Regions from separate parts of the Yersinia canariae genome, predicted to be linked through region 1. Evidence: predicted binding sites of a transcription regulator. Region 1 holds the regulator's gene; each other region holds the start of a gene.

Region 1 (11,078 bases):
GGGCCGGTGGTAAGCCTTACTCAGATGCTTTCCGCGATGCCGTGCGCGCACGTTTCAAAGGTGTGATTGTCGGTGCGGGTGCCTATACTGCAGAAAAAGCCGAAGACCTGATTGAGAAAGGATTTATTGATGCCGTCGCCTTTGGCCGTAGCTATATTTCCAATCCGGATCTGGTTGAGCGTTTGCAGCAAAATGCGCCACTGAATGAACCAGACGGCGAGACTTTCTATGGTGGTGGTGCTAAAGGTTATACCGACTACCCAACATTGTGATTTATCTATAATTTAAATCATTAAATAACAGCCAGTTAGACTAACCCTCTCACTGGCTGTTTTGTTTTTGGCGATTGAGCGATAAAGCATAAAACTGTCTTTCAATCTTATTGTTAGATGTTGTAGTGCTGTCTTAGCTATTAGCTTAAATATTCAGTGGTTAATTTTGAATTAAGCTCCGGCGATGCAAACCAATTGATTTTGTGAAATATGGCGCGTAAAAATTAAAAGAATACATATAGGAGTTTCAAAAATGGATAGCGCTATTGTTTCAGTTTTAACTATAAGTGGTGTTATCGCATTAGGGGCCATGTCACCTGGGCCAAGTTTTATTCTTGTTGCCCGGACAGCAATGTCTTCTTCACTTAAAAATAGTTTAGCCGTGGCATTCGGCATGGGGACGGGATGTGCATTCTTTGCCTTCGTGGCTTTATTGGGCTTGCAATCATTGTTATTGACCGTACCTTGGCTCTATATGTCTCTTAAAGTCGGAGGCGGGCTTTATCTCATCTATTTAGCATTTAAAATGTTCTTCGCCCCTAAAAGGACACTAAAATTTGAATCTGAAGCGGTGGCGCAACGTAGTCTGTCCCGCTCATTTTATATTGGCCTCATGACACAAATCAGCAACCCCAATACAGCCCTGGTTTTTGGGGGAATATTCGCCGCCATCCTGACCCAGAATATCGCTGGCTGGATGTATATTGTTTTGCCTGGTTTAGCATTCCTGATTGATCTCATTTGGTATGCCATTGTTGCTTGCCTTCTCTCCGCCCCAGTTCCACGGAACTATTATATGCGGTTCAAAATATACTTTGACCGTCTTGGTGGTGTAGTCATGGGCCTTCTTGGCCTCAAGTTAATATTTCAAAAATAGAAACTGGCCTTTATATGACAGCCCCAAAGACTATTCCACCGGCTATAGTAGCAAATGCACGTGAGGTCATTAAAATGCGTTTCTATTGAGGGCCGCGGATGGAAGAATATACCGTGGTAATAACAAATAGTGATACTGAAAGAACAAAAGAAAATATTGTCACCAATACACTCATTATGACGTCTGCAATCGCTAAAATAAAAAATTCCATTTAATGACTTACCGATAAATATTTCATTCCATAAGCTGCATATCACTCAGTCCAAACATTGCCCCTCATCAGGGTTCCGAGGTAGTGAGTGAAGTCATATTACTATATGATTATGACTTAATTTTGATTTACAATGACTTTTAAATATTAACCTGTTGATTTAAAAGAGGTATTATGAAGCGCTTACTCCATACCATGATCCGCGTCGGTGACCTGCAACGTTCCATCGATTTCTACACCAAGGTATTAGGGATGCGTTTACTGCGAACCAGCGAAAATACCGAGTATAAATACTCGCTGGCATTCGTGGGTTATAGCGATGAAAGTGAAGGCTCAGTGATTGAGCTGACGTATAACTGGGGCGTTGATAGTTACGAGATAGGGACTGCATTTGGTCACCTGGCGCTGGGCGTGGATGATGTTGCCGCCACTTGCGACCAAATTTGTCACGCCGGAGGCAAAGTGACCCGCGAGGCTGGCCCAGTCAAAGGCGGTAATACTATTATTGCTTTTGTTGAAGATCCCGACGGTTACAAAATCGAGTTAATCGAGAATAAGAGCGCCGGACACGGCCTCGGAAACTGATTAACCAGAAGGCACCTGCAAGGTGCCTTTTTTCTCATCGCGATATCCCCCTGCATCCCGCGCTAAAATTTGACATAATGCGTGCTGAATTCGCTGAAGATAAGAAGCTGATGGCAGATAAAAGTGACATTAACGCCCTGAGTGGCCGTTTTCGTGGGTATTACCCCGTAGTAATTGATGTAGAAACCGCCGGTTTTAATGCTCAAACCGACGCATTATTAGAAATTGCCGCCGTCACCTTGCAAATGGACAAGGAGGGCTGGCTACTGCCTCATGAAACACTGCATTTTCATGTAGAGCCGTTCGAAGGTGCCAATCTGCAACCTGAAGCGCTGGCATTTAATGGGATCGACCCAACTAACCCGTTACGTGGTGCAGTCAGTGAACATGATGCTTTACATGCTATTTTCAAAGCCGTTCGCAAAGGGCTGAAAGATCAAGGCTGTAACCGCGCAATTATCGTCGCGCATAATGCCCATTTTGATCACAGCTTTGTGATGAACGCGGCCGAACGCGCCAGCTTGAAACGCAACCCATTCCACCCATTTGCCACTTTTGACACGGCAGCTCTCAGTGGGCTAGTTCTGGGGCAAACTGTGTTGGCAAAAGCCTGTCTGACGGCAGGTATTGCGTTTGATAGTAGCCAGGCGCATTCTGCTTTGTACGATACAATGCAAACAGCAAAATTATTCTGTGAGTTAGTCAATCGCTGGAAAAAGTTGGGCGGCTGGCCAGTCCCGGCGGGTGAGTCAGAGTAATATGGTGCCAGAATAAATAGAGATTTCATGATAAAAAAGGTGGCCTGAAAGCCACCTTTTGTTTGTTGTGCTGACCAATCAGCACATTACTCTGCTGCGGGTTTTTCTTCTTCCGCACGGTATTTATCGGCTGTTTCTTTCAGCAGCTGTTGCAACTCACCACGCTGATACATTTCCATCAGGATGTCGCAACCGCCGACCAACTCACCATCAACCCATAGCTGAGGGAATGTTGGCCAATTAGCATATTTTGGCAGCTCAGCACGAATATCTGGGTTTTGCAGAATATCAACATAAGCAAAGCGTTCACCACAAGCTGATAGCGCCTGCACAGCCTGAGCAGAGAAACCACAGTTTGGCAGCTTAGGTGAGCCCTTCATGTAAAGCAGGATTGGGTTTTCTGCTATCTGGCGCTGAATTTTATCAATCGTCGTCATTTCTTGCTTCCTCAAGCCATTTTGTGGCTACAATACTTAGAACCTATCCATTAGGGCTATTTTATTATTGCGTCCGGCCTATTGTAGCGACTGTCACGGCTAGAATAAAACGCCATCTTTTGCAGGGGCTTTATGCTGCCAGTGAATAGTTATAGTGCCAGCTACAAATATGTGCATTTAGAATAACATTTTTGATCCCCTCACTTCATTATTATCTTCATTGTGAGATACCAAAAATACCGGCGGGTTAACCCGTTGACGTATGGTTGATTTAAGGCCAGAGGCCGTGTGAAAAATCGACAATTGCGACGCCATTAACGTTTTCTCACAATATCGACTAGAATCCTGTATCTCTGTGCTTTTTTATATCGTGAGTTTCGGCAATACTGTAACTCTTCATATTCATTTCAGGGCTAAGGTTGGTAGCGTTATTATGCGTTTAATACTTACGCTGTTTGTGCTGCTGTTTACCCAGCTATTTCTAAACCTCGCGCATGCGTCGCCGCAGGCTCACGTCTCGGCTGAGCAAAAAAAAGGTCAAATCAGTCAGGCCAGCCCTGATGATCGTAAAAAACGTAAAGCTGATAAAAACATCAAAAAAACTAAAGTTGATAACAATAAAACCGCCAGTAAAAACAGCGCAAATAAAACAACGACCAACAGCGATAAGAAAAAAACAGCCGCCACAGCCAGCAAAACCATTAAGAAGAAAGCGCAAGAAGTTAGTAAACCCGCCAATAAGAAATTAAATAACAATAAAACGGTGGCGAATAAAACATCTCCTATTAAAACGGCGGCTAATAAAAAAGCCGCCGTGAGCAAAACAGAAAAAGTCGCTTATGGCCGTCACCGAAATAAGGCCCAAGGTAAAGCTGATACCGAATTAGCGGCAAATAATAAAATAAAGCTCACTCCTGCACATAAAAAACGCTACCAGCACGCCAAACAGACCGCAATGAGTAAACTGATGAAGCAAGTCGGCAAACCTTATCGTTGGGGCGGCACCTCGCCTAATACAGGTTTTGACTGCAGCGGGCTTATTTATTATGCCTATAAAGATGTCATCAGAATAAAAATGCCACGTACAGCGAATGAAATGTATCATTTACGTGATGCCGCTCCGGTAAAACGGGCTGAATTAGAAAGTGGTGATTTAGTATTCTTCAATATAGCCAACCGCGGTGTTGCTGATCATGTCGGGGTTTATTTAGGCAATGGTAAATTTATTCAGTCCCCACGAACCGGGGAAGAAATTCGCATCAGTATGCTCAATAATGACTATTGGCAAGATCATTATGTCGGCGCTCGTCGCGTCGTGACACCAAAAACCATCCGCTAATCTCGCAATCCGCACCCAGTGGCCTATTGGGTGCGCGGCCCTTCAATGACATTATTTCAGTGTCTAACCTTCAGCCATTCCCCATCAAACTGTATGGTTATATCTGTCATTCCTGTAGAAAGTTGTTAAGATTAATACCCACAACAAAAATACAACAATTACGATTTTAACCGCCCCTCACCCTTCTTAGCGATTGCTAATGATCGGATTTGAGGAGCAAACACCCTGAGCAACCCCGAAAGGAGAGAGCTATGTCTTTTGAATTACCGGCATTACCTTATGCACAAAATGCACTGGAACCGCACATTTCTGCTGAAACGCTGGAATACCATTACGGCAAGCACCACAACACCTATGTGGTCAACCTCAATAATCTGATTAAAGATACCGAGTTTGCCGGTAAAAGCCTGGAAGAGATTGTCAAAACCTCCAGCGGCGGCATCTTTAATAATGCAGCTCAAGTCTGGAATCACACCTTTTATTGGCACTGTTTGTCACCTAATGGTGGTGGCGAGCCAACAGGCAAAGTCGCCGAGGCCATTAATAAATCCTTCGGTTCTTTCGCTGAATTTAAAGCGCAATTTACTGATGCAGCAGTGAAAAACTTTGGTGCGGGCTGGACGTGGCTGGTCAAAAAAGCGGATGGCACTCTGGCTATTGTCAGTACATCCAATGCCGCCACACCGCTGACGACCCAAGATAAGCCGCTGTTGACTGTAGATGTATGGGAACACGCTTACTATATTGATTACCGTAATGCGCGACCAAAATATCTGGAGAACTTCTGGGCGCTGGTGAATTGGTCTTTCGTTGAGAAAAATTTAGCCTAATTCAGCAAAAGAAATAGTCAATCGTGTTGACGTGATACCCAATAGATTTCAAGTTGCAGATAGGTGGTTATAAAATAAGCCCAAGGAATTGAAATAACACAATGAGTTGGGTGAGTGAGGCGACCAGCAACCCTGTATTTTGAAAGATGGCGGGTATTTCTCTAGACATAATTAAGGGCGGATTAACCGCCCTACTTATCACTTCACACCGGCAAGCGGTTTAATTAATTCATGACCGCCACGAAGCTAAAAGCAATAATCATTGCCAGCGCACCAACAGTCGTAATCAGCGACATTTTCAGATTGGTATCCATAACAACTCCTCAGCCGGTTAATTTTTATACTCATCATACTTTCAGTAGCAATGGTGTTGGCTACGCGCAATCATCCGAATCATTTACGACAGTAAACTCACCGAGATTCATCCGCTTGCCACCTTCCTGCTACCCGCATTATTGAGAGTATAGTAGGGTAAAGGCACATAATTAGTGCGTTAAATTATTTTCCCACAGTTAAGAAAAAAAATCTTGTGCTCATTACGCACTTTATAACATTGATTACCTCTTCCACTTTTCCTCCAGATCAGCCAAAATTCGCAGTTCATAACTGTATGCCGACTAATAACGTCCAATAAATACTCTCAGACGACCATCTGACTTCGCTCTCCAGCCCACTATTGTGTTTCTGTCTGAGCGGTGTTCGAGTCATGCAGGCAAACGATTAACATAATACTGACCTGTTGTAACAGGTGAGCTTAGGAGTCATTCTTTTTATGGCAACGATTAAAGATGTGGCCAAACACGCGGGTGTGTCTACCACCACCGTTTCGCACGTTATCAATAAAACTCGTTTCGTCGCCGAAAATACTAAGGCCGCAGTGTGGGCGGCCATTAAAGAGCTGCATTATTCGCCCAGTGCTGTGGCCCGTAGCTTGAAAGTGAATCACACGAAATCAATTGGCTTGTTGGCAACATCCAGTGAAGCGCCCTATTTCGCTGAGGTGATCGAAGCAGTTGAAAATAGCTGTTATAGCAAAGGTTACACCCTGATTTTATGTAATTCACATAATAATCTGGATAAACAAAAAGCCTATCTGGCCATGCTGGCGCAAAAACGTGTCGATGGATTATTGGTGATGTGTTCTGAATATCCTGAGCAATTACTGGGAATGTTAGAAGATTATCGCAATATCCCCATGGTTGTGATGGACTGGGGTACTGCTCGCGGTGATTTTACCGACTCGATTATTGATAATGCTTTTGAAGGCGGCTATTTAGCCGGCCGTTATCTTATTGAGCGCGGTCATCGAGATATTGGCGCTATTCCTGGCCAATTATCCCGTAATACTGGCGGTGGTCGCCATCAGGGCTTCCTGAAAGCACTAGAGGAAGCCAATATCGAATTACGTGATGAGTGGGTGGTTCAGGGCGATTTTGAACCCGAATCCGGTTATAAGGCCATGCACCAAATTCTGACACAAAAACATCGCCCGACCGCGGTGTTCTGTGGCGGCGATATTATGGCCATGGGCGCAATATGTGCTGCGGATGAGTTGGGCCTGCGGGTGCCACAAGATATTTCGGTGATTGGCTATGACAATGTCCGTAATGCCCGGTATTTCTCACCTGCGCTGACCACAATTCATCAGCCAAAAGAGAGATTGGGCGAAACCGCTTTTGCCATGTTGCTCGACCGTATTATCAGTAAACGCGAAGACCCGCAAACAATTGAAGTGCATCCTAAGTTGGTTGAGCGCCGGTCTGTTGCTGATGGCCCATTCCGCGATTATCGCCGTTAATCTTGCCTATGCCGGTAGCGCCGCATGCTACCGGCAGCTAATCCTGCTGCCCGCCGCCCTACGTGACATCATTATCATCTTTTAACCACTCATTATTTAGCGTGACACTGTCACCCAAATACGCCAGCATCCATGCTAAGGCCGGTGAGTGATTATTCTGATCCCACGTCAAGCAACACGGGCTGTCAGGCAGGGGTTCTGTCAGTGTTAATACCGCCAATTTCCCTTGTTGAATCAATGGAGATACCATATGCGCAGGAACCATTCCGATACATAACCCTTCACACAAACAGTCGATTCCCGTCGCCCAATCCGGTGCGACCAATCGCTGTTGGTTATCTAATGTCCAAGTATCTCGTTTCGGCAAATTTCGCGCCGTATCTTCCAGGCACAATGAGGGATAAGGCCGCAGCTGGTCATCATTAAGCGGCCCGGTTAAATGGGCTAAGGGGTGATTAACACTCACCACACAAAGCCAGGTCAAGAAACCCATGTCGCGAAAGACAAACCGCCCACCAACAGGAATAGCGCGAGTTGCACCAATCGCCATATCAGCCTGCCCATCCACCAGCGCATCCCAGACACCATTAAACACCTCATAACGCACTCGCAGTTCGATATCGGGGAAATGGCGATAAAAATCCTGCACTAAACGACGGCTACGTTGTGGTTTGACGATTTTATCGACCACGATATTTAATTGCCCGCGCCAACCATTCGCGACTTGCTGACACTGGCGGCGTGTGCTATTCATTTTTTTGATAACATCTCGGGCTTCCTTGATAAAAACCCGGCCCGCTTCAGTCAATTCTACGTCCCGATGACGCCGCGTAAATAAGGGCACAGCCAACCATTCCTCTAATTGGCGCACGGTATAACTGACCGCAGACGGCACTCGGTGCAATTCTTGTGCGGCTGCGCTGAAACTTCCTGTACGCGCAACTGCATCCACCACATCCAATGAATATTCTGACCACATGATTTTTCGCCTCACGCACACGAAATAATTGATATCAATTTTTTTGATAGCATGTCGCAAATATTACCGTTTCACAACAGAATATCTCGCCGGATAGAATGCCCCCCGCCATTAATTTCAATGACAAAATTTTTGCCTGCAAAATTATAATTTAGCCAAAGTCATTGAGGCAGCAGATAGATAGCAAGCTTATTAAATAAAATTAACTGATATAAATCAGTTGATTGCATGCCAATCAGTGACGCGCAGATTGGCGCACGGCTTGCCGCGATCTCGTGGAGCTAAGGCTCGAGGGCGAGCCGAATAACGAGCAGAGCTATCCCCTGCGGTTTCAAGGACATAGGATATAAAGAGAAATAAAGAATGAAAACGTCTTCAAGTTTCATGTTCTATCTCGCCGGTTTGAGCATGTTGGGCTACCTGGCGACCGATATGTATTTGCCCGCCTTTGGCGCCATGCAGCAAGAACTGCAAACCTCCGCCGGTTTTATCAGTGCCAGTCTCAGCATTTTTCTCGCCGGTTTCGCTATCGCCCAGCTCGTCTGGGGGCCAGTTTCTGATAAATTAGGCCGTAAACCCGTGTTGTTAGCAGGGTTGAGTTTATTTGCCATTGGCTGTCTGGGGATTTTATGGGTTGAAACGGCAACACAATTACTGGTTCTGCGTTTTATTCAAGCAATTGGTGTCTGTTCTGCCGCCGTGAGCTGGCAAGCATTGGTCGTAGATCGCTATCGTGACGGCAAGGCCAACCGGGTGTTTGCGACCATTATGCCATTAGTGGCGCTATCCCCGGCGCTGGCCCCATTACTGGGCGCGTGGTTATTAAACCACTTCAGTTGGCGGTCAATTTTTGTAGTTTTATTGATAACCACATTGCTATTGCTTATCCCGACTGCATTGCTTAAAGAGCGGAAAAAGACCGCGTCAGACAGCGCAACTAACAGCAAAACTGCCCTTAGTTTCTGGCAGTTGCTCAAATTCCCGACTTTCAGCGGCAACGTGATGATGTTTGCTGCATGCAGCGCAGGATTTTTCGCCTGGCTAACCGGATCTCCGTTTATTTTAGGTGATATGGGATATAGCCCGAATGTCATTGGCTTGAGTTATGTTCCACAGACATTAGCTTTCCTGTTGGGGGGATTTAGTTGCCGCGCAGCACTGAGCCGAATGAAAGGCAACACCCTGCTACCGTGGTTGTTAGCCGGTTATGCTCTCAGCATGATTGCGCTCTATCTGATCGCAACGTTGACCACGCCTACACTGATTACCTTACTTATTCCATTCTGCTTAATGGCGCTGGTGAATGGTGCCTGCTACCCTATTATCGTAGCAAATGCATTAATGCCCTTTCCGGCCAATACGGGCAAAGCGGCCGCCTTGCAAAATACGCTGCAACTGGGCTTGTGTTTTATTGCCAGCATGTTGGTTTCGGCCTATATCAGCCAGCCCTTACTGGCTACCGTCACCGTGATGCTATCGACGGTCGTTTTGGCTGCATTGGGTTATGGCATCCATTGCTACGCGTTAAAGAAAGAAAAAAGCCATACTAACAGTGCTGACTATAATTGCGCGGAGTCATAATTCTCAATAGAAATAGTCACTAAGGAACATCGAGGCCGGGGGCGATTTATTATTGAGAAAGCATCCCGGCAAGCCTATACTCGATAAAACCGATTAGAATATCATTAAAAAAAAGCATTATCTTAAGCACTTTCTGAGCGCGTGGATTGCGTCACATTTACTCTTATGGATGAGTCACCCTAAATTAGGGTTTCTTCTTAATCTTCCTCTTTTACTCAAAGTCATTGAGGTTGCAGCCAGGCAGTAAGCGAATAACAAGTGGGTTACAAACCCTTTTGAACGGCGCTTGAATTGGCTCTTTGGGTGGGCCTCTGGTGAGGTTCATCAATCCGATAGCTTGCATAAGCAAGTGATTCGGATGGTGAGAGCCGCAAATACCGCTGCAACTTCAAGTACAAAGGGTATATCCGTAATGGATACCAGACACCAACTTTATTGGTATGTATTCGCGTGTAAAAGTGAATTGCGCGGGTCATAAGTCAGAAGAAAGTGATGGAGAAGCTATGAGTTCATCCTGTATAGAAGACCAGAGTATTCAAGAAAATCCGTGGTTCCGCATTGTTCAAGAAATGCTGAGCCGGGCTGATATTGAAATCAATGGCTCACGCCCCTTCGACATTAAAGTTAATAACCCAGACTTCTTTAAGCGGGTATTACAAGAAGGATCTTTGGCATTAGGTGAAAGTTATATGGATGGCTGGTGGGAATGTGACCGGCTGGATATTTTCTTCCAGCGGGTTCTCAGAGCTGGCTTAGAAAATCAACTTCCACACCATTTCAAAGATGTTTTACGGATTGCTGCCGCCCGTATTATCAATTTGCAGTCAAAGAAAAGAGCCTGGATTGTCGGTAAAGAACATTACGACCTGGGTAATGATCTGTTCAGCCTCATGCTCGACCCGAATATGCAATATTCTTGCGCTTATTGGAAAGATGCGACGACACTTGAGCAAGCTCAGGAAAACAAATTGCAGATGATCGGTGAGAAGCTGCAATTAGCGCCGGGCATGAAGTTGCTTGATATAGGTTGTGGCTGGGGCGGGCTTGCCGCATATGCTGCCCGCCATTTCGGGGTGTCAGTCACCGGTGTAACTATTTCAGCTGAACAACAAAAATTAGCGCAAAAACGTTGTGAAGGCTTGGATGTCACTATTTTATTGCAGGATTATCGTGATCTAAATGAGCAATTCGATCGCGTTGTCTCTGTGGGAATGTTCGAACATGTCGGGCCAAAAAACTATCGCACCTACTTTGATGTGGTTAAACGCAATTTGAAACCTGACGGATTATTCTTGTTGCATACCATCGGGGCTAATCGGACTGATTTGAGTGTTGACCCGTGGATTGATAAATATATTTTCCCCAATGGCTGCCTGCCCTCAGTACAGCATATAGCAAAAGCCAGTGAGCC
Region 2 (11,078 bases), 150 kb from region 1:
ACGTATAAGAACTCTGTGGATAGCAGCAGGTTACTTTGTATTGAGTATTGCTATCACAGGGCCCTGCTAATTTGGGTCTTACTGGTATTGGCTGTATCAATGTGATACCGCAACAATGGCATCTCGCGACTTATTAATCGCTATCACTACCTGCTTTTAACCTTACATTTTTAGTGGTTTATAGTGATGAATGATATTTTACAGATATTTCATAACGCTGATAGAGCAGTTTACAGTTTTTTTAAAATGGTTGTGCAAAGAAAATAGAGTAAAAATCGATGTGATGAGGTGATAGGGATCGCTTTATGCTGTAATTCCGCTTTTTTAGCCGTCATGCTGTGATACTTGTCACTCAATACCCGTGCTATTCATATGCCTATTGGGGTCAAACGCTGACCTGCTGCGCCAGACGGCGAATAATCGCCGCTGTTAGACCCCAAATAAATTGGCTTTCATACCATGACAAATAGACCCGGTGATTGACTCCGCCACGATGAATATCTAGCGAGTAGTAGCGCGACAGTCTGAGCGCCTCGTATAAGGGAATTTCAAATAGCCCGGCGACTTCCTCTTCATTCCCCTGAAAAGCAATATTAGCGGGCACCAAGCCGACAATAGGAGTGACCTGATAACCACTGGAGCTGTCGAGTGGGGCCAGTTGCCCTAATACATGCACAACAGATGTGGGGATTGCCACTTCTTCCTCCGCCTCACGTAGCGCGGTATCAATCAGTGAAAAATCCTGTGGGTCAGCTTTGCCGCCGGGAAAGGCGACCTGACCAGCATGTTTGCGTAAATGATCCGAGCGCCGAGTCAATAACAATGTGGGTTCAGGCCGACAAACAATAGGAATTAACACGGCGGCATGGCGACTATTGGCAGAAAAACTGCCAGGTTGCGGCTGTTGTAGCTGGAATCGGCTAATAAATTCCGACAAAGTCCGGCTTGATTGACTCACAAACACATCACTCACAGAATCCACTCACTCATTAATTAACTATTTTCCAGTAGCGGTAATATTCGGGCAATTTTATCAAATGTTTCCTGATATTCAGCCTGTTCCTGACTGTCAGCCACAATGCCGCCTCCGGCAGAACAATATATCTTACCGTTTTCAGTCAGCAGGGTGCGGATGGTAATGTTGGTGTCCATCGTGCCGCAGCAACTAATATAGCCAATGTTACCGCAATAGGCATTGCGGCGTTGCGGCTCCAATTGTTCAATTATCTCCATGGCCCGAATTTTCGGCGCTCCGGTGATAGAACCCCCGGGGAAACAAGCGCGCAATAATGCGGTTGGCGGCGATTCCACGGGCAGCGTTGCAGTAATGGTGCTGACCAGATGATGTACGGCAGGGAATGGCTCGACGACAAATAACTCGGGTACCCGCACACTTCCCGGCTGCGCTACCCGGCCAATATCATTGCGCAGCAGATCAACTATCATCAGGTTTTCAGCACGATCTTTAGCCGAATTGGCCAACCGCTCCGCTTGCTGACTATCCTGCTCAGGGTCATCGAGTCGCGGCAAAGTGCCTTTAATGGGGCGAGTTTGTATTTGGCGGTTTTCTAACCATAAAAAGCGTTCCGGTGAGACACTCAGGATTGCGTTTTGCGCTAAGCGAATAAAGGCGGAAAAAGGCGCGCGATTACTGCGGCTTAGTGACAGAAAAGCTTGCCATTCATCGCCCTGATATTCAGCACTGAATCTCTGGGCCAAATTAATTTGATAGCAGTCGCCGCTGTGCTGGTATTCCTGAATTTGACGGAATTTTTCGCCATATTGCTCTCGTGACATATTGGCTTGCCACTGACTAGTAAGTTTAAATGGCAAAGGGGCTTCGGGGTTTCTTTGTTGCAGCAACCACTGCAAGCGCTGTTCAGCATCACCGTGACACACCAATGTCAGTTTTTGCAAATGATGATCGCTAATCAAAGCCCAGTCATACAGCCCGACGGCCATATCCGGCAAGGTAATATCTTGCTCAGCCAGCACGGGTAATGTTTCAACCCGGCGGCCCAAATCGTAGCCAAATAACCCCAATGCGCCGCCCAAAAACGGCAGATCAGGGTGGGGTGATATGGGGGGCGAAAATTTGTCCAATTGTTGCTGTAATAAGGAGAAAGGATCTTCACGGGAGAACTCTTGGCCTTGCGCACAGGTAATCTCCGTTTGCTCGCCCCGCGTGGTGAGGGTAATTCGTGGGTCGGCAACCAGAATATCAAAACGGTTATGGGCGTGTTCAGCAAATCCGGAATGCAGCAGCATGGCCCAAGCTTGATGAGCAAGTGGTGCAAATTGCTGGAGCAGGGCATCTGGCTGATAAGGTAAGGTTTTGAAGGTCAGGGGTTTCACACTCATGAGTTACTATTCTTTTCTTTCGTCCGGCCATATTAGACGGCGTAATGATATTTTCGCCACCAACAGGCGGGAAGATTAGCACAAATTACCCAGCATTTGGGGCATTCGTGAAGAGCTGTCAATTCACCGTAGACAGCAATTCACTTTAAATAACAAGAAACAGGTATACTGAATCAATTATATGTAGGAGATAAATTAATGTTAGCGGGTATGCCTTCACTTTCTCATGAGGAACAGCAAGAAGCTGTTGAACGTATTCATCAATTCATGTCGGAAGGCATGAGCAGTGGCGAGGCGATTGCCATCGTGGCCGCAGAGATTCGTGAGCGGCACGAGAATGATCCACAAGCCATGGCTATCTTTGAAGATACTGACTTTGATGAACATGATGAGTCTGATTATCGTCGCGATAATGAGCAGGATGCGGACGAAATAGAAGACCCGTACGAGGGGTAAGCCCCGGCATCGGGCTATTCCATCCCAATAAACCCGCCTAAATGGCGGGTTTATACATATGTGCGGATTACTGACCTGTCACGACAACCGCGCTCGCGGCTCGTTTTGCAACCTCAATCGCCGTGTCAGTGTCATCCGCGACCGCCAGCGCAACGCCCAACCGCCGTTGACCGGCAATATCGGGCTTACCAAATAAGCGAATCTGAGTGTCACCGACCAATGCTGTTTCCAACCCATGGTAAGCAATATTGTGGCTGGTCAATTCAGGCAAAATAACCGCAGATGCGGCCGCACCATACTGACGAATTGTGCCAATCGGCAAGCCCAAAAATGCTCGGACATGCAAGGCAAATTCAGACATATTCTGCGAAATCAATGTCACCATGCCTGTATCGTGCGGCCGTGGTGAAACTTCGCTGAAAATAACCTCGTCACCGCAGACAAACAATTCCACACCAAATAACCCATAGCCGCCCAGTGCTTTTACCACTTGAGAAGCCACTTCTTTGGCGCGCGCAACTGCAATATCACTCATCGCCTGTGGCTGCCAAGATTCACGGTAATCGCCATCTTCCTGGCGGTGACCAATAGGCGCACAGAAGTGGATCCCATCGACAGCACTGATGGTCAGCAAGGTAATTTCAAAATCAAAGCGCACCAAACCTTCGACAATCACTTTTCCGCCGCCAGCACGGCCGCCTTGCTGTGCGTAATCCCACGCGGTTTGGAGTTGTTCTTCATTGCGAATTAGGCTCTGGCCTTTGCCCGAAGAACTCATCACCGGTTTTACAATGCACGGGTAGCCAATTTCACCGACTGCCTGGCAAAATTCGCTATGGGTCTCGGCAAAACGGTAGCTGGATGTCGGCAATTGTAGGGTTTCGGCTGCCAAACGGCGGATACCTTCGCGGTTCATGGTCAAGCGAGTCGCTTCTGCGCAGGGCACAACTTTTTGGCCCATATTTTCTAACTCAACCAGCATATCAGTGGCGATAGCTTCAATTTCCGGCACGATATAATGTGGTTTTTCCTGTTCGACTAACTGTTTGAGCGCGGTGCCATCCAGCATGTTAATGACATGACTACGATGAGCAACATGCATCGCGGGTGCATCGGCGTAGCGATCAACAGCAATCACCTCCAACCCCAGTCTTTGGCATTCAATCGCCACTTCTTTGCCCAGCTCTCCAGAGCCAAGCAACATGACACGGGTGGCATTTGGGCGCAGAGCGGTTCCAATAGTCAGCATAGTTAGGTACCTACATCAGTGGGAAAGTGACACAGTCATTTGACGCGAGATGAATTTTACGGGCATGAGTATACGGCAAAATGGCGACGAAAACGATTGCGTATCGACACCTCAGCCGAGAATTACGCCATTTTCTCAGTATTGATGCGGTATAGTTCCGGCAATGGCCCTATCTCTGGTATTATCGCGCCAAAATCTTGCGCTCGCCTTCAGGCCATCGCTGCCATTCCATCCAGTTATAAGAGTTACTGCCGTGAGCACAACTTCCTTTTCTTCCCTGACACTGCCAGCTGAGCAGTTGTCCAATCTTAATGAACTTGGCTATACCGAGATGACACCGGTACAGGCCGCAGCACTGCCGGCAATCCTCAATGGGCAGGATGTTCGGGCAAAAGCCAAAACCGGCAGTGGTAAAACTGCGGCATTCGGCATTGGTTTGCTGGACAAAATTGCTGTGGGTGAGTTTGTTACCCAAGCCTTGGTGCTGTGTCCAACCCGAGAACTGGCTGATCAGGTAAGCAAAGAGTTGCGCCGATTAGCTCGTTTTACTCAAAACATTAAAATCCTGACTTTATGCGGCGGCCAACCAATGGGCCATCAGCTGGACTCTCTGGTGCATGCGCCCCATATTGTTGTCGGCACGCCGGGCCGTATTCAGGAGCATTTACGTAAGAAAACGTTGGTGCTGGACTATCTCAAAATTCTGGTGTTGGACGAAGCCGATCGCATGTTGGATATGGGCTTTACCGATGCTATTGATGATGTGATTTCATATACCCCACCGCAACGCCAAACATTGCTGTTCTCGGCCACTTATCCGGCCGGTATTGAGCAAATCAGTGCGCGGGTTCAGCGCCAGCCCATCAATGTTGAAGTTGATGATGGTGACGAAGCCCCCGCTATTGAACAAGTCTTTTTCGAAACCACCCGCGAAAAACGGTTACCGCTGTTAATCTCGGTTCTCAGTCACTATCAACCCGCATCTTGTGTGGTGTTTTGTAACACCAAAAAAGATTGTCAGAGTGTCTATGAAGCACTGGAATCCCGTGGCATTAGCGTGTTGGCCTTGCACGGGGATTTAGAGCAACGCGACCGTGATCAGGTTCTGGTGCGTTTTGCCAATCGCAGTTGCCGGGTATTAGTCGCGACGGATGTTGCCGCCCGTGGTTTGGATATTAAAGACTTGGAACTGGTGGTCAATTTCGAATTGGCGTTTGATCCTGAAGTTCATGTGCACCGCATTGGCCGTACCGGGCGGGCGGGGATGAGCGGTCTGGCCGTGAGCCTGTGCACGCCGCAGGAAATGACCCGCGCGCACGCCATTGAAGATTATCTGCAAATGAAATTGAAATGGACACCCACTGAGCAGGTGAGCCGCAGCGCCAACACACTGTTAGAACCCGAAATGGTGACGTTGTGCATTGACGGTGGGCGCAAAGCTAAAATCCGCCCCGGCGATATTCTGGGTGCTTTAACCGGTGATGCCGGCCTGACTGCCGCGGATGTGGGTAAAATCGATATGTTCCCGGTCCATGCTTATGTCGCTATTCGCAAAGCGAGTGCTAAACGCGCACTGCAACAGTTACAGCAAGGCAAGATCAAAGGCAAAAACTGTAAAGCCCGTTTACTAAAATAATCACAGTGGAAGGCGATGACAGTTGCATCGCCCCAATACATCACACTATACTGTGTTTATGTACAGTTATCTGTAAGTGAAGAGGACGCGTATCAATGGCCGTTGAAATAAAATTCGTCGTGGTAAGACAGGGTGAGGAAAAAATGACTTTCACAACCAAAAAAGAAGCCGATGCCTACGATAAAATGCTGGATTTGGCTGACAATTTGTCTGAGTGGTTGTCACAGTCACCTTTAACACTTGAAGAAGAGCAACGCGAGGCCTTGAGCTTCTTCCTTGCAGAGAACAAAGACGCATTAGGGCAAATTCTGCGTGGCGCTAACCCGACGGCATCCGCCGATGGGCAGCCAAAAGCGAAAGTAGAAAAAATTGCGCCAGAGAAAAAAGCCAAACCTGAAGAAAATCAAGCCGCTTAATCTGTCCGGTTTCGGCAGAAAGTGAAAAAAGGATCTAAAATGAATCGTGAAATCACCTTCTTTCGCCGTTTTGAGGCGGATATTCTGGCTGATCGTAAAACGATAACCATCCGGGATAGCAGTGAATCCGATTTTCGCCCAGAAGAAATCCTGCGCGTATGTCGTTATGAAGACGGCGTATTTTTCTGCCACATTTTGGTCAAATCTGTCACTCCGATCACATTGGATGCACTGACGGAACGCCATGCGGAGCAAGAAAATATGTCGTTGGATGAACTGAAAAAAGTGATTAAGGATATCTATCCGGGGCTGGAACAGTTCTACGTGATTGAATTTACTCGGTGTTAATTAAATAGCGTGAATACTTTAACACTTTAGCGCTATTCACTCTGTAACCTACCTTTCAATCATTGTTCCAGCCTAAGATAGAAATAATAATATCTGGAGGAATAATGAGAAAGATAGGATTCGCCTTGATAGTCTTCACCGCATTGGCTGGTGTCATCAGTAGCGTACAGGCTCAGGAACCGCGGGTAGCAAAAGTCCCGACTTGTACCGGGCTAAATCAGTCTCAAGTAGCGACTCAAGTTAAACGGGATTTTCTACAAAACCGTATAACGCGTTGGGAAGCAGATAAGAAATTGTTGGGCACGGACAGTCCGGTGGTGTGGATTAGCGCAGTAGATATTACAGGCAAAGATGATATCTGGCAGGTTCCTTTGACTGCTCGTGGCGGAAAAGGCGATAAAACTTACCAGGTTGTACTCGACTGTAAAGCCGGCACTATTACCTATACTTTGCGCACCTGACGCCGTACCGCTGGAATTAAATTAATCATCCCTAAACAGGTGCGGGTGCTAACATTACCTGCCCCTGTTTATCATCTTGTTTATCATTGGATTAGCCCCCTTAGACTAAACTAAAGGCATGTGCTACTGCTTGGCATCAACAAGTAATCGTGTCACTCTCGCGGTAACGAACACAGATGGATACTTCAACTAATGACCATACCTCCAAAGGCTGATAAACGCCCTTATCCGATGGCGATGCACGGCGACGTCCGTACAGATGATTATTACTGGCTACGTGATGATGAGCGCACTGACGCTGATGTTCTGAGCTACCTGCAAGCTGAAAATGATTTCACCGAGGCGGTTTTGAAACCGCAACAACCCCTACGTGAAACGCTGTATCAGGAAATGGTTTCCCGCATTCCGCCGCAAGAAGAATCTGTCCCCTATACCCGTAATGGCTACCGTTATCAAACGCGTTTTGAACCGGGCAATGAGTATGCCATTTACGTGCGTCAGCCCGTTTGGGCTGATAGCAGTTGGGAAACATTACTGGATGGAAATCAACGCGCTGCGGACAGTGAGTTTTACACGTTGGGGGGCTTGGATGTTAGCCCAGATAATCAGCTGTTAGCGGTTGCTGAGGATTTCTTATCACGACGCCAATATGATATCCGCGTCAAGCATTTACACAGTGATACTTGGCAGCAGGAAGTGATCAGTAATACGTCGGGTAGCTTTGAGTGGGCTAATGATTCAAAAACGCTGTATTACGTGCGTAAACATGAAAAAACGTTATTGCCTTATCAGGTCTATCGCCACGTAGTGGGAACTGACCCCGCATCAGACCAACTGATTTATCAGGAAACTGACGACACTTTCTATGTCGGCTTGGAAAAAACCACGTCTGAGCGTTTTATTGTTATCCATTTGAGCAGCACCACAACATCTGAAATTTTACTGTTGGATGCCGATCAACTCGAACCGGTCCCATTGATGTTTGCGCCACGCCGCAAAGACCATGAATACGGTTTGGATCACTATAAACAGCATTTTTACTTGCGCTCAAATAAAGATGGCAAAAATTTCGGCCTGTACAAAATAGCCGAAGCAGGTAAAGCGCAAACTGATTTCGCTGATGAATCTCAGTGGGTATCATTAATTGCGCCGAGAACGGATGTGATGTTGGAAGGTTTCAGCTTATTCCGCGATTGGCTGGTGGTGGAAGAACGGAGTGAAGGGCTGACGCATTTGCGGCAAATTCACTGGGCCACTCGCGAAGAAAAATCGATTACTTTTGATGACCCTACCTATGTCACCTGGCTGGCGTATAACCCTGAGCCGGAAACTGAACTGTTGCGCTATGGCTATTCTTCCATGACCACACCAAGTTCCATGTATGAACTTAATATGGATACCGGAGCCCGTCAGTTGCTCAAGCAGCAGGAAGTGAAGAATTTCACGCCAGAAAAGTATCGCAGTGAGCGGATTTGGGTTACAGCATCGGATGGAGTCAAAGTACCGGTTTCATTGGTTTATCACCGTGAGCACTTTGTCTCAGGAGGTAACCCGCTGTTGGTCTACGGCTACGGTTCTTATGGCAGCAGCATGGATCCGGCATTCAGTGGTAGCCGCTTAAGCCTGTTGGACCGTGGTTTTGTCTTTGCACTGGCGCACATTCGCGGCGGGGGAGAATTAGGGCAGCAATGGTATGAAGATGGCAAGTTGCTCAATAAATTAAATACATTCAATGATTTTATCGATGTTACTAAAACATTAGTCGCCAGGGGCTATGGTGATGCTAATCGTGTTTTTGCTATGGGCGGGAGCGCAGGCGGCTTATTAGTCGGCGCAGTTATTAATCAGGCCCCTGAATTATACAAAGGCGTTGTGGCGCAGGTGCCATTTGTTGATGTGGTCACCACAATGCTGGATGAATCCATCCCTCTAACGACTGGTGAGTATGATGAATGGGGTAATCCGAACGATAAAGCCTATTACGATTACATCAAGCAATACAGCCCATACGATCAAGTCAAAGCGCAAGATTACCCGCACATGCTGGTGACCACCGGGTTACACGATTCGCAGGTTCAATATTGGGAACCTGCAAAATGGGTCGCAAAACTGCGGGAAATGAAGACTGATGACCACCAATTATTGCTTTATACCGATATGGATTCGGGCCATGGTGGCAAATCAGGGCGCTTTAAAGCTTATGAAGACATCGCCTTAGAATATGCTTTCATTCTTTCTTTGGCTTGATTCAATAAGACAGGCTACGCCAGATAATAAGTCAGGGTATGGCGCATGTCTGGCGTAAGGTCAGTGATTGAGGATAACATCCAACGCAGATAGTCCGGATCTTGTCGGGCTATCTGTTCAATACTTTTTCCCCGATATTTTCCGAACTTAAATGTTTGCAACAGCAATGGTTGTTGGGTTATTTCCGCCATTTGTTCAGCACTCCAACCTGTGTCTCGTATTATGCGTTGCAACAGAGCAGCGGTGACATAGCAATCATATAAAGCACGATGCGGATAAAGGCCCTCTGGCACTGAAACATTCAGGCGTAAAGCGTAACGAAGATATTGATTGCTGTGCTTAATATCAGGATAAAGCATACGGGCGAGTTTTAAGGTACAAATCCATTGACCGCCCATTTCGGGTAACACACCGCGGTCAAAGGGGGCATTATGAGCAACATAATAAGGGCTATCCTGATATTTTCTTACTGCGACGGCAATTCGCGGTTTGCCTTCCACCATTTCTTCAGTGATATGGTGAATCACCATCGCATCAATACTGATAGGCCGGTCAGGGCTAACCAGGTCACTCATCGGGTTGCTCAATACTCCATCAACCACATCGATGGATGCGATTTCGACTATCCCGCCCTCTAAGCCACAAGTCTCAGTATCGATGACACGAAAATACATTCTCATTCCCCCCATAATGCTTAAATATTAGCAACAAAAAACCCGCCTATCGTGGCGGGTTGACTGACGAGACGAAAAATCCGTTATTCTGCGCTAGAGGAAGATGACTTTTTAGCGCGTTTCTCAGCTTTTTTCTCAGCTGGTGTTTTTAGTGGCTTTTTCTTCGCGTTCTTTTTGCTGTCCATTCCCTTACTCATGGCTTGCCTCTCTTTACCTTCGGTTAGGTTGGTACGCCCACCTATTAACCACCTTATCAGGGTGAGTTGCAAGAGAAGAAAGCACTGACATAATTAATCTATTGTTTAGTAAGAATATTATTAAATATATTCTTCTCTTATTCCTGTTTATCGCAGATCATGTCGAGGTTCAACACCTGAAATTTAATTAAGTTATGGTGTATTTATCGCCTGTTGATGGAATTAATGAGCTGATTGGCGTAAATGTAATGTTTTATCGTTGACCCTGCGGGCTGTATAGGCTTTGATAACGTTAATGTCTTAACAAACATGGAAAAATAATGGAACAATTGCGTGGGCTTTATCCAGCGTATGAACCTTACGATAGTGGCTTATTAGACACGGGTGATGGTCATCAAATTTACTGGGAAATTTGTGGTAATCCTGAGGGTAAACCCGCGGTATTTATTCATGGCGGCCCTGGGGGCGGGATCGCGCCTTATCATCGGCAACTTTTCAACCCAACCAAATACAAAGTATTACTGTTTGATCAACGTGGATGTGGGCGCTCAAAGCCTCATGCCAGTCTGGATAATAATACGACTTGGCATTTAGTCGAGGATATCGAACGGCTGCGTAAGATGGCAGGTGTTGATAAGTGGTTGATATTCGGTGGTTCTTGGGGTTCAACACTTGCGTTGGCTTATGGCGAAACCCACCCTGAACGGGTGAGTGAGATGGTTTTGCGTGGGATATTCACTCTGCGTAAAAAAGAGTTGGATTGGTATTATCAGGACGGTGCTTCCCGTTTCTTCCCAGATAAATGGCAGCGCGTGCTATCCATTTTATCGCCAGAGGAGCAGGGCGATGTCACTGCTGCATACCGAAAGCGGCTGACCTCACCTGACAAGGCAGTACAATTGGAAGCCGCTAAGATTTGGAGTCTGTGGGAGGGTGAAACCGTCACTTTATTACCAACCAAGAGTTCGGCCTCATTTGGTGAAGATGACTTCGCTTTGGCATTTGCCCGCATTGAAAATCACTATTTCACCCA
Region 3 (11,078 bases), 340 kb from region 1:
ATTGAGCGCGGACGGAAGCATCCCACTGGCGAACCATTGCAAACACTGCAGACATTCCGAACCGCCGAGAATGGTGATATCGATTTTGGTCAGAATATGGTGGCCAGAAATAGCGGTATTATTCGGGTTGGAGATGAAGTAGAAATTCTGTCAACCAAACCACCACGCCCTTACGGGGCTGGAGCAGTAGTTGAAAGTCTTGCGGCCCCACAAGATCAGTCTAAATCTGTATCTATCGAATATAATGGCATTCGCTTTAGCGGTAATAATCAGCAGGTATTATTAGAGCAGTTAGAGCAACAAAATATCCGTATTCCTTACTCTTGTCGGGCGGGAATATGTGGTAGTTGCAGAATTGCCTTAATCGATGGCGACGTCGCACCGCTAAAACAAAGTGCAATAGGGAATGACGGGACTATCCTTTGTTGCAGTTGTATCCCCAAAGGGAACATTACTCTTAGCGGTAAATAAGGTAATCGTAATAGGCATCCGGCGGTAAATCATTCGAGTGACCAATCTGCCGGAAGCAGTTTTGCATGCTACTTGCAGTCGTCTCGAAGAAGCAAAGCCCAAGGATGGGCAGAATAATAAACACAGCTCACCTACGGCTTCAAATTACAAAAAAATATTACATCGCTCGGTCATAAGTTGTCGTGGTATAAACTTCTTGAATCACTAATGGCAATAGACGGTCATTCATTATCTTTATCGCGTCACCCAATACCAACTGACGCCCTGCTAATATCACTTGGGGCTGCGCTAATAAACACAAACTGGCAGAATCACCGGATTCAACAACTAACAAATTAATCTCTTCACCGCTATCCAATACTTTTACCGCAGCCAGTTCCGCATTCTGTGGCATCCATGCTTTAGCCTGTTGCGCAAAATACCAGCTTTTAGGCATTAATGGTTTTAGGAAACGAAACGCGACCAAAGCATTTAATATCAATTCCGAGCGCTGCTCATGCCCCATTTTAATTTGCCGGCACTGGTCTTCAAACTCAAAATAAAGTGCGGCATCGTCAACACAAAATGCACACTCATCAAATGCATCAGGAGTTAACATTTTAGACGGGAAACGTGAGCGAAATATCATACCATTGGCTAAATCCAACATTAGTCGATCGTGTTCGGTATCAAAATACCAACGCCATTTATCATCTGGTTTAATCCGCATATTTTACCCTTCCGCACCACTGACTAACATTATTGACTCAATAACTGAGTCTCGCCCACCCAATGGGACTAAATTTATATACTCGTCATTCTTCAAGTTACATGTACGTTGACGGCACTCAAATGATTTGCTGATGTCAGCTCATTTGGATTTATTCGTTTACCGCAACTCGAATTATTTAGAGCATAAGATTTTTGATGTATATTTAATCTATAGGGATAAAATATAGACGAGCTGGGGGAATAAATAAACCCCCAGACCAGTAAAGAAGATAAATAATTAGATATGAGTAACGATATTCTTAATCAAACGCGGCCCATGGAAGATAAATCCAGAATAAATTTGAATCAATGAAGCCCCCGCGGCCATTTTTTCTCGGGCAGCAGTGACAGAATCAATTCCACCAACACCGATAATAGGTAAGCGGCCTTGCAGTTCTTGCGATAAGCGGCGAATCACTTCAGTACTGCGTAATTGTAATGGGCGACCACTTAATCCACCGGCTTGTTCGCAATAATTTAATCCTTGAATAAGAGAACGGTCTAAAGTTGTATTCGTGGCGATGACACCATCTATATTATGACGAACCAAACTGTCTGCTATTTGGATCAATTCTTCTTCTGTAAGATCCGGCGCGATCTTTACTGCCACAGGAACATACTTATGATGCCGCTGATGTAATTCAGTTTGCTTATTTTTAATTGCTGCTAACAAATCATCCAGTGCTTCACCATACTGTAGAGATCTCAATCCTGGCGTATTTGGCGATGAAATATTAATTGCAATATATCCCGCATACGGATAAATTTTATCCATACAAATCAAGTAATCTTCTTTCCCTTGCTCTACCGGAGTATCTTTATTCTTGCCGATATTAATACCTAAAATACCGCCAAAATGTGATTTTTTGACATTCTCAATTAAGTTATCAACCCCATGATTATTAAATCCCATGCGATTGATCAAACCTTCGGCTTCGACGATCCTAAACAATCTTGGCTTGTCATTCCCTGATTGTGGCCGTGGTGTTACCGTGCCAACTTCAATAAACCCAAACCCCATAGCACCAAGAGCATCAATACACTCACCGTCTTTATCCAAACCAGCAGCCAAACCTAATGGGTTTTTAAATGACAAGCCCATACAACTCACTGGTTTAGTCGGGACTGATTGGCGAACCAAAAATTGAAGTGGTGTGCCAGTGACCCGTTTTAACTGACGAAAAGTGAATTCATGAGCACGTTCTGGATCAAGCTGAAATAGTGCTTTTTTGACAAGTGGGTAATACATATGATCTCCTGAGCGAGCGGTGACTAGCCGTTGATGCGGGAATGGTAAATTCATCTTTCAGGAAAGTAAACGTTTGCGAAGTAAAGCCATGCAAAGACCTTGCTTGCGAAAGTTATCGTTGTGTTAATAATTGTCATGACAAAAAAATAGAGGGCTATTATGCCCCCTACTTATTTAAACAATAACATCTACATATTATTTACTTTTGCAAACTGCCGGCTTATGCAGCTAATGCTTTGGTTATCTTCTCGTATAAATCACCAGATAAATTATCCAGTGTTTTCAATTGCTCCAGAGCCTGGCGCATTAATGCCTGACGCCCCGAGTCATATCTTTTCAAACGAATTAATGGTTCAATCAAACGAGCAGCAACCTGTGGGTTACGGGTATTCAAATCACTAAGTATTTCTACCAAGAATTGATAACCGCTGCCATCAGTAGCATGGAATGCTGCCGGATTACCGGAAACAAAACTGCCAATCAACGAACGGGTACGATTTGGATTACTCAAGCTAAATGCTGGGTGCTTCAGCAATGCGCGCACTTGTGCCAAAACGTCTACCGCCGGGCTGGTTGCTTGCAGAGCAAACCATTTATCCATCACCAAACCATCATGGTTCCAGCGCACATCAAAGGCTGCCAGTAATTCATCACGGCAAGGTAGCTGCGCAGCAACAGCGGCCGCCAATGCCGCCAGCGAGTCAGTCATATTATCGGCTTGATGGTATTGTGAGGAGACCAGCTTATTTGCAAACTCCGCATCACCAAACGCCAAATAACTCAGACAAGTATTACGTAATGCTCGCTTAGCGATATCACTGTGCTCAATACGATATTCTGGAGTTATATTAGCTACATAGACGGCCAATAATTCATCCGCTAATTCATTTGCCAGACAACGGGTAATCGCTTCATGTACTGCGCTGATCGCCTGCGGATCGATAGTCGTAAACAGCTCCGCAATCTCATTTTCTGACGGCAATGTCAGAATCTGTGCTGCCAGGGCAGGATCAAGATTTTCATCAAGCAATATTGCACGGAAAGCATCGGCCACATGATTAGGTAAAGTCAGGGGCTGTTTCTGTTGGTATTTAGCAACATTGAGTTTGATATATGTCGCCAGCAAGCTTTGTGCCGCATCCCAACGCGAGAATTCATTGCGGGCATGCTGCATCAAGAATGTGAGTTGCTGGTCACTGTAGGTGTAATCCAGTTTAACCGGCGCAGAGAATTCGCGCAGTAAAGACGGGATTGGCGTGTGTTCAACATTATCAAAGGTGAAAGTCTGCTCAGCCTCTGTCACATTCAGAACGTGGTGAACCGGTAATCCGTTTCTCTGCAATGCAATCACATTACCTTTGCTGTCATACAGCTCAATATCCAATGGGATATGTAATGGCAGCTTTTCCGGCTGATCCGCAGTTGGTAATGTTTTCTGGCTAACATGTAGATGATATTGCTGCTTTTCAGCATCATAATCGTCACGGACGGTCAGTATTGGCGTACCAGATTGGCTATACCAGCGGCGGAATAAAGACAAATCGACATTAGAAGCATCTTCCATTGCCTGCACGAAATCATCACAAGTGGCTGCACTGCCATCATGGCGTTCAAAATAGAGTTGCATGCCGGCCTGGAATTGCTGCTCTCCCAGTAAAGTATGCATCATCCGGATCACTTCTGAGCCTTTCTCGTATACGGTTAAGGTATAGAAGTTATTCATCTCAATGACTTTATCTGGACGAATGGCGTGAGCCATTGGGCTGGCATCTTCGGCAAACTGTGCCGCCCGCATTACCCGGACGTTTTCAATACGATTAACCGAACGCGAACCTAAATCAGAGCTGAACTCTTGATCACGAAATACCGTCAACCCTTCTTTCAGACTTAATTGGAACCAATCACGGCAAGTGACTCGGTTACCTGTCCAGTTATGGAAATATTCATGACCAATAACGGCTTCAATATTCAGATAATCTTTATCTGTCGCCGTTTCTGCTTTTGCCAGAACATATTTTGAGTTGAATACATTCAGCCCTTTATTTTCCATGGCACCCATATTGAAGAAATCAACCGCCACAATCATGTAAATGTCGAGGTCATATTCCAGGCCAAAACGGGTTTCATCCCATTTCATGGAATTCTTCAATGAGGTCATTGCCCAATCGGCGCGATCCAGATTACCGCGGTCAACAAAAAGCTCCAGCGCGACTTCACGGCCAGAGCGGGTAATGAATTTATCGCGTAAGACATCAAAATCACCCGCAACCAATGCAAATAGGTAACAAGGTTTCGGGAACGGGTCTTCCCATTTCACCCAATGACGTCCGTCATCCAAAATCCCCTGCCCCACACGGTTCCCGTTGGACAGTAAATAAGGATAAAGTGATTTATCGGCAACAATGCGGGTCGTAAAACGCGCCAATACATCAGGGCGGTCTAGATAATAAGTAATATGACGGAAACCTTCGGCTTCACATTGTGTACAGAGTGCATCACCGGAAAGATATAACCCCTCAAGAGCACTGTTAGTTGCAGGATGAATATCATTTACGATTGTCAGTGTAAAATGCGCGGGTAATTGCTCAATAACCAGTGAATTGCCCTGTAAATGGTAATGTGGCCACGCTTGCCCATCAACGCTGATACTGATAAGCGTTAAATCTTCACCATCCAAAACCAACGGCGTCACGTCTGCTGTCTGACGTTTTATCTTGCTAACCGCCGTTACCGTCGTTTTTTGCGCATCAAGGGCAAAGTCCAGATCGATATCGGTGATAGTGTAATCCGGCGATTTATAATCGTGACGGTATTTAGCTTGCGGCTGTTGTGTCATAGAAACCCTTTTGACGTCATCAGTGAATATGATTATCAAGTCTGTATTTATGGTCGTTTTGGCTCAAAACTTTGGTTTCAAAGCAAGGTTGCCCAGCGACTGCGTCTTAGACTCAGATAGTCTTTTCAATGTATCACAATTGTGAAAAAAACCCAGTTGGGAACCCATGCGGCTCAAGATAATAACCCTATATTTTTTAAGACAATATATTTCTTTGTATTCTCTAAATACCTAAAAAATTACCTTTTATTGCACTGCTCATTTAAGAAAAAAGCCACTTAGCCAATAATGGCACTTTTAATCCTAGACCTCTGATTAGCATTTATGGTGTGATGAGACTTCAATAACAGGATAATACCGGTATACTTCTGCGACTTTTAGATTATGCCGACTGTGGAAAGTGCCCCTACGAGGATGCTATATAGCGCCATGACCCAAGACGCCTCACCGATTTTGACTTCATTGCTTGATACGGATGCTTATAAGCTCCATATGCAACAAGCAGTGTTCCATCGTTATCGCCATATTATCGTTGCCGCTGAGTTCCGCTGCCGTGGTGATGAGCTGCTGGGCGAATATGCCGACGAAATCCGCCATCAGATAACGTTAATGAGCCAATTGGCACTAACCGATGATGAGTATAACTACCTCTCCGGCTTGCCCTTCTTTAAAAATGACTATTTAACTTGGTTACGGGCCTTTCGTTTTAACCCCGAGCAAGTCAGCGTATCTAATAATGGTGGTAAATTAGATATTCGGATTACCGGCTTATGGTGCGAAACAATCCTGTGGGAAGTGCCGCTGTTGGCGGTTATCAGTGAAATTATCCATCGCCGACGATCTGTACATGTCACTGCCGACCAAGCCATTGCACAGTTGCGCAGCAAACTTCAGCAATTTAAAGCGCTCAGTGCCGATATTGACATCTCTCACTTCAAGTTGATGGACTTTGGCACACGTCGTCGCTTTTCCCGTGAAATACAGCACGCCATTGTAAGTAACTTAAAAGACGAGTTTCCCTACCTTGTTGGCACCAGCAATTATGATTTAGCACGGAAATTGTCTTTAGCGCCCGTCGGGACTCAGGCTCATGAATGGTTCCAAGCTCACCAACAGATTAGTCCGGTTCTGGCCAACAGCCAACGAGTGGCATTACAAGTCTGGCTAGATGAGTATCCGAATCAATTGGGCGTAGCATTAACAGACTGTATAACTATGGATGCTTTCCTGCGCGATTTTGATGAAACATTCGCTAACCGCTATCAGGGATTACGCCACGACTCAGGTGAGCCGGTCGAATGGGGTGAAAAAGCCATCGCCCATTATGAAAAGCTGGGCATCGACCCAATGACGAAGACCTTGGTGTTCTCAGATAATTTAGATTTGGAAAAAGCAGTGTCGCTATACCGCCATTTCTACCAAAGGATTAAATTGGTATTTGGGATCGGCACGCGCTTAACCTGCGACATCCCTGGCGTCAGCCCGTTGAATATAGTGATTAAGTTGGTCGAGTGTAACGACAAACCCGTCGCTAAACTTTCCGATAGTCCGGGTAAAACTATTTGTCATGACCCCGCTTTTGTTGATGAATTACGTGAGGCATTTGCTCTGCCGTTGGTCAAGAAAGCCAGCTAATACAAAATTGCCGGGCGGCAAATGCTGGCTCGGCACCTTTTATATTTGCGTTTTTTCACCTGTTTTGCTCTTCCCTACTCCGCTATTCATCATTCCTCTATTTGTGTCGTATCCATATCCCAAATAATTCGAATTATACCAAGGCGGTAAGCAAGTAATAAATGGGTTATAAACCATTTTGAACAGCACCGGTGCTGACCCGCAGAAGGGCGATAAGCTTACTGTAATAAGTGATTCGGGTGACTGAACACAGCCAATACACAGGCAGTTTGAAGTATGACGGGTATATTTATAGAAATGTTGCACTGAACTGGTGATTTCTACTTGTGTCCTGCACCGCCGCAAGTAACATAGCAACATCCCCATTTTGTTGGGTTGTTAACTATTTATCAAAACTATTAAAGAGAGAAATTTATGAGCGTAGTGCCTGTAGTCGACGTACTGCAAGGCCGTGCCGCGGTTGGCAGTGAAGTCACCGTGCGCGGTTGGGTGCGTACCCGGAGAGATTCTAAAGCGGGTATCTCCTTCGTTGCCGTTTATGACGGTTCCTGCTTTGACCCGTTACAGGCCGTCGTAAATAATACTTTGCCTAATTATCAGGATGAAGTACTGCATTTAACTACCGGTTGCTCAGTAGAAGTCACTGGCACAGTGGTGGCATCACCAGGTGAAGGCCAGAGTTTTGAAATTCAGGCAACCGCTATCAAAGTGGTTGGTTGGGTTGATGACCCTGATACCTATCCAATGGCCGCAAAACGCCACAGCATAGAATACTTGCGTGAAGTGGCTCACTTGCGCCCACGGACCAACTTGATCGGCGCCGTCGCGCGAGTTCGTCATACTTTGGCACAAGCTATTCACCGTTTCTTCGACGAGAATGGGTACTTTTGGGTTTCAACACCACTTATCACTGCTTCTGATACTGAAGGCGCTGGTGAAATGTTCCGCGTATCAACGCTGGATCTGGAAAATCTGCCACGTACTGATACTGGTGCTGTCGATTTCAGCGAAGATTTCTTCGGTAAAGAAGCTTTCCTGACAGTATCCGGTCAGCTTAATGGTGAAACCTACGCCAGTGCATTATCCAAGGTTTACACTTTCGGCCCTACTTTCCGAGCTGAGAACTCCAACACCAGCCGTCATTTGGCCGAATTCTGGATGGTCGAGCCAGAAGTTGCTTTTGCTTCATTAGATGATGTCGCTGGTTTGGCAGAGAAAATGTTGAAATACGTTTTCCAAGCGGTATTGAACGAGCGTGCTGATGACATGAAGTTCTTTGCTGAGCGTGTAGATAAAGATGCCGTTGATCGTTTGCAGCGTTTTGTTACCTCAGACTTTGCTCAGGTTGACTACACCGACGCCATTGAGATCTTACTGGCATCCGGACAGAAATTTGAAAATGATGTCTCTTGGGGCATTGATTTATCTTCTGAGCATGAGCGTTATTTGGCTGAGAAACACTTTAAAGCGCCGGTTGTGGTTAAAAACTATCCAAAAGATATCAAAGCCTTCTATATGCGTATGAACGAAGATGGCAAAACCGTGGCAGCGATGGATATTCTCGCCCCGGGTATTGGCGAAATCATCGGTGGTTCACAGCGTGAAGAGCGTTTAGATGTTCTGGATGCGCGTCTGGCTGAAATGGGCCTCAATAAAGAAGATTATTGGTGGTATCGTGATCTTCGTCGCTATGGCACTGTGCCACATTCAGGTTTTGGCCTTGGATTTGAGCGTTTGATCTCCTACGTAACAGGGGTTCAAAACGTCCGGGACGTTATTCCATTCCCACGCACACCAAGAAATGCCAGTTTCTAAATTAGTCATTTAGAAAAAAATTGTATTTTTGTATAAATAAAAGCCAGCTCAGCTGGCTTTTGTCATTTTTTAAAGTTCGATCTGAGTCACAAAGTTCCCTGATATTTACATTTAGTAACACATAGTTTCCCAATGAAACATATTCAGGTAATTGGTAGCATTTTCGGTGTGGATTATAACCCTCGTGAATGGAACACTGCGTTCAGACACAGACGACACCAAACTCTCAACAATAGTTCCAAAAAAATTATTGGCGGCAGTGGCAGGTGTCCGAATAACACCAATGAGGGTAATAATAATGATGAAGCGCAATATTCTTGCAGTAGTAATCCCAGCACTGTTAGTAGCTGGCGCAGCTAATGCAGCAGAAATCTACAACAAAGACGGCAACAAACTTGACCTGTACGGTAAAGTTGACGCGCGTCACCAGTTCTCTGATAACGCTAAACAAGACGGCGACAAATCTTATGTTCGTTTTGGCTTCAAAGGCGAAACCCAAATTACTGACCAACTGACCGGTTACGGCCAGTGGGAATACAACATCCAAGCAAACAACACCGAAGGTGGTGATGCTCAAGATGGCAACGCAACACGTCTGGGCTTTGCTGGTCTGAAATTTGCTGAATTCGGTTCATTCGACTACGGCCGTAACTACGGCGTAATCTATGACGTCAACGCATGGACTGACATGCTGCCAGTGTTCGGTGGTGATTCAATCTCCAACTCTGACAACTTCATGACTGGCCGTTCTACTGGTCTGGCAACTTACCGTAACACTAACTTCTTCGGTCTGGTTGATGGCCTGAACTTTGCCCTGCAATACCAAGGCAAAAACGAACGTAATGGCGATGTTAAAGAATCAAATGGCGACGGCTTCGGCATGTCTTCCACTTATGATATCGGCTACGGCGTGAACTTCGGTGCTGGTTACTCTACTGCAAACCGTACTACTCTGCAGAAAGATGCTTCTACCGCTCCAGGCAACCAAGCTCAAGCATGGAACGTTGGTGCTAAATACGACGCAAACAACGTATACTTGGCTGTTATGTATGCTGAAACTCAGAACATGACTCCATACGGTACCGCAGCTAACACCATCGCGAACAAAACTCGTGACTTGGAAATTACTGCACAGTACCAATTCGACTTCGGTCTGCGTCCATCTTTAGGCTACGTTCAGTCTAAAGGCAAGGATCTGAATGACGCAACTGGCGACAACCATGACCTGTTGAAATATGTTTCTGTTGGTTCTTACTACTACTTCAACAAAAACATGTCTACCTATGTTGATTACAAAATCAACTTGCTGGATGAAGACACCTTCACTGTTAAAAACGGTCTGAACACTGACAACGTTGTTGGTGTTGGCTTGGTTTACCAGTTCTAAGTTAAACTTAATCAAGCAGTTTATCTGCTGACGTAAGTTAAAAAAAGACAGGGCTTCGGCTCTGTCTTTTTGTTTTTATCCTTGGCTGAAATAGGGATATTGCACTGCTGAACGTGTTATTTTGCCGATTTTTCACCCCGAAACTCCCCGCCTCACAACATTCATTTCTTTTTATCGCAAACGGTTGGCAAAGGCCGCAACTGGCGCTACCCTGATGGTTCTGTTTGCTTAACGCTAAGCCATGGAAGCCTCTGACATGTTTGAAAAAATCACTGCTGCACCTGCGGACCCCATTCTGGGCCTGACCGATATTTTCCGCGCGGATGACCGCCCTAATAAAATCAACCTGGGGATCGGTGTCTACAAAGACGAAACCGGGAAAACGCCAGTGCTGACCAGCGTAAAGAAAGCTGAGCAGTATTTGCTGGAAAATGAAGTCACCAAAAATTATTTGGGTATTGATGGCCTGCCGGTTTTCGCCAGCTGTACTCAGGAACTGCTGTTCGGGGCTGATAGCGCTATTATTGCTAATAAACGTGCTCGCACCGCTCAAACCCCTGGTGGTACTGGCGGATTACGTATCGCGGCCGATTTTATTGCCCATCAGACCAGCGCCAAACGTGTCTGGGTCAGTAATCCAAGCTGGCCAAATCATAAAAATATTTTCGCGGCTGCTGGTTTGGAAGTGGTTGAGTATGCTTATTATGACGCGGCAAATCATGCGCTGGACTTCGATGGGTTATTAAAGAGCCTGTCCGAAGCTCAAGCTGGCGACGTCGTGCTGTTCCATGGCTGCTGCCATAACCCGACGGGGATTGACCCAACAGAAGCTCAGTGGAGCCAATTAGCTGAACTGTCAGTGGCTAAGGGTTGGTTACCGCTGTTTGACTTCGCTTATCAAGGTTTTGCCAAAGGTTTGGAAGAAGATGCTCAAG

The links. The regulator PurR, encoded in region 1, represses purine synthesis genes. The targets are predictions, from matches to a motif close to CANGCAAACGTTTGCNTG.
Region 2: purT (formate-dependent phosphoribosylglycinamide formyltransferase) is a predicted target of PurR. The motif match lies at 4,152-4,169, and genes of this name have one in related genera.
Region 3: pyrD (quinone-dependent dihydroorotate dehydrogenase) is a predicted target of PurR. The motif match lies at 2,533-2,550, and genes of this name have one in related genera.

The regions. Positions count from the first base shown of each region.
Region 1 is NZ_CP043727.1:2,185,183-2,196,260, reverse strand. Features, by position in the region: gene nemA (alkene reductase) at 1-272, shown strand, start outside; gene F0T03_RS10160 (LysE family translocator) at 526-1,149, shown strand; gene gloA (lactoylglutathione lyase) at 1,535-1,945, shown strand; gene rnt (ribonuclease T) at 2,056-2,703, shown strand; gene F0T03_RS10145 (Grx4 family monothiol glutaredoxin) at 2,790-3,140, opposite strand; gene F0T03_RS10140 (C40 family peptidase) at 3,574-4,479, shown strand; gene sodB (superoxide dismutase [Fe]) at 4,731-5,309, shown strand; gene cydH (cytochrome bd-I oxidase subunit CydH) at 5,534-5,623, opposite strand; gene purR (HTH-type transcriptional repressor PurR) at 6,082-7,107, shown strand; gene punR (DNA-binding transcriptional activator PunR) at 7,166-8,086, opposite strand; gene punC (purine nucleoside transporter PunC) at 8,450-9,667, shown strand; gene cfa (cyclopropane fatty acyl phospholipid synthase) at 10,171-11,078, shown strand, end outside.
Region 2 is NZ_CP043727.1:2,039,015-2,050,092, forward strand. Features, by position in the region: gene F0T03_RS09420 (CoA pyrophosphatase) at 386-973, opposite strand; gene pabB (aminodeoxychorismate synthase component 1) at 994-2,361, opposite strand; gene F0T03_RS09430 (YoaH family protein) at 2,560-2,817, shown strand; gene purT (formate-dependent phosphoribosylglycinamide formyltransferase) at 2,885-4,066, opposite strand; gene dbpA (ATP-dependent RNA helicase DbpA) at 4,320-5,702, shown strand; gene F0T03_RS09445 (YebG family protein) at 5,798-6,118, shown strand; gene yqfB (N(4)-acetylcytidine aminohydrolase) at 6,158-6,466, shown strand; gene yebF (protein YebF) at 6,571-6,927, shown strand; gene F0T03_RS09460 (S9 family peptidase) at 7,120-9,174, shown strand; gene exoX (exodeoxyribonuclease X) at 9,189-9,848, opposite strand; gene pip (prolyl aminopeptidase) at 10,366-11,078, shown strand, end outside.
Region 3 is NZ_CP043727.1:1,841,281-1,852,358, reverse strand. Features, by position in the region: gene F0T03_RS08545 (YcbX family protein) at 1-471, shown strand, start outside; gene F0T03_RS08540 (cell division protein ZapC) at 629-1,180, opposite strand; gene pyrD (quinone-dependent dihydroorotate dehydrogenase) at 1,460-2,470, opposite strand; gene pepN (aminopeptidase N) at 2,691-5,306, opposite strand; gene pncB (nicotinate phosphoribosyltransferase) at 5,736-6,941, shown strand; gene asnS (asparagine--tRNA ligase) at 7,356-8,756, shown strand; gene ompF (porin OmpF) at 9,058-10,143, shown strand; gene F0T03_RS08510 (amino acid aminotransferase) at 10,400-11,078, shown strand, end outside.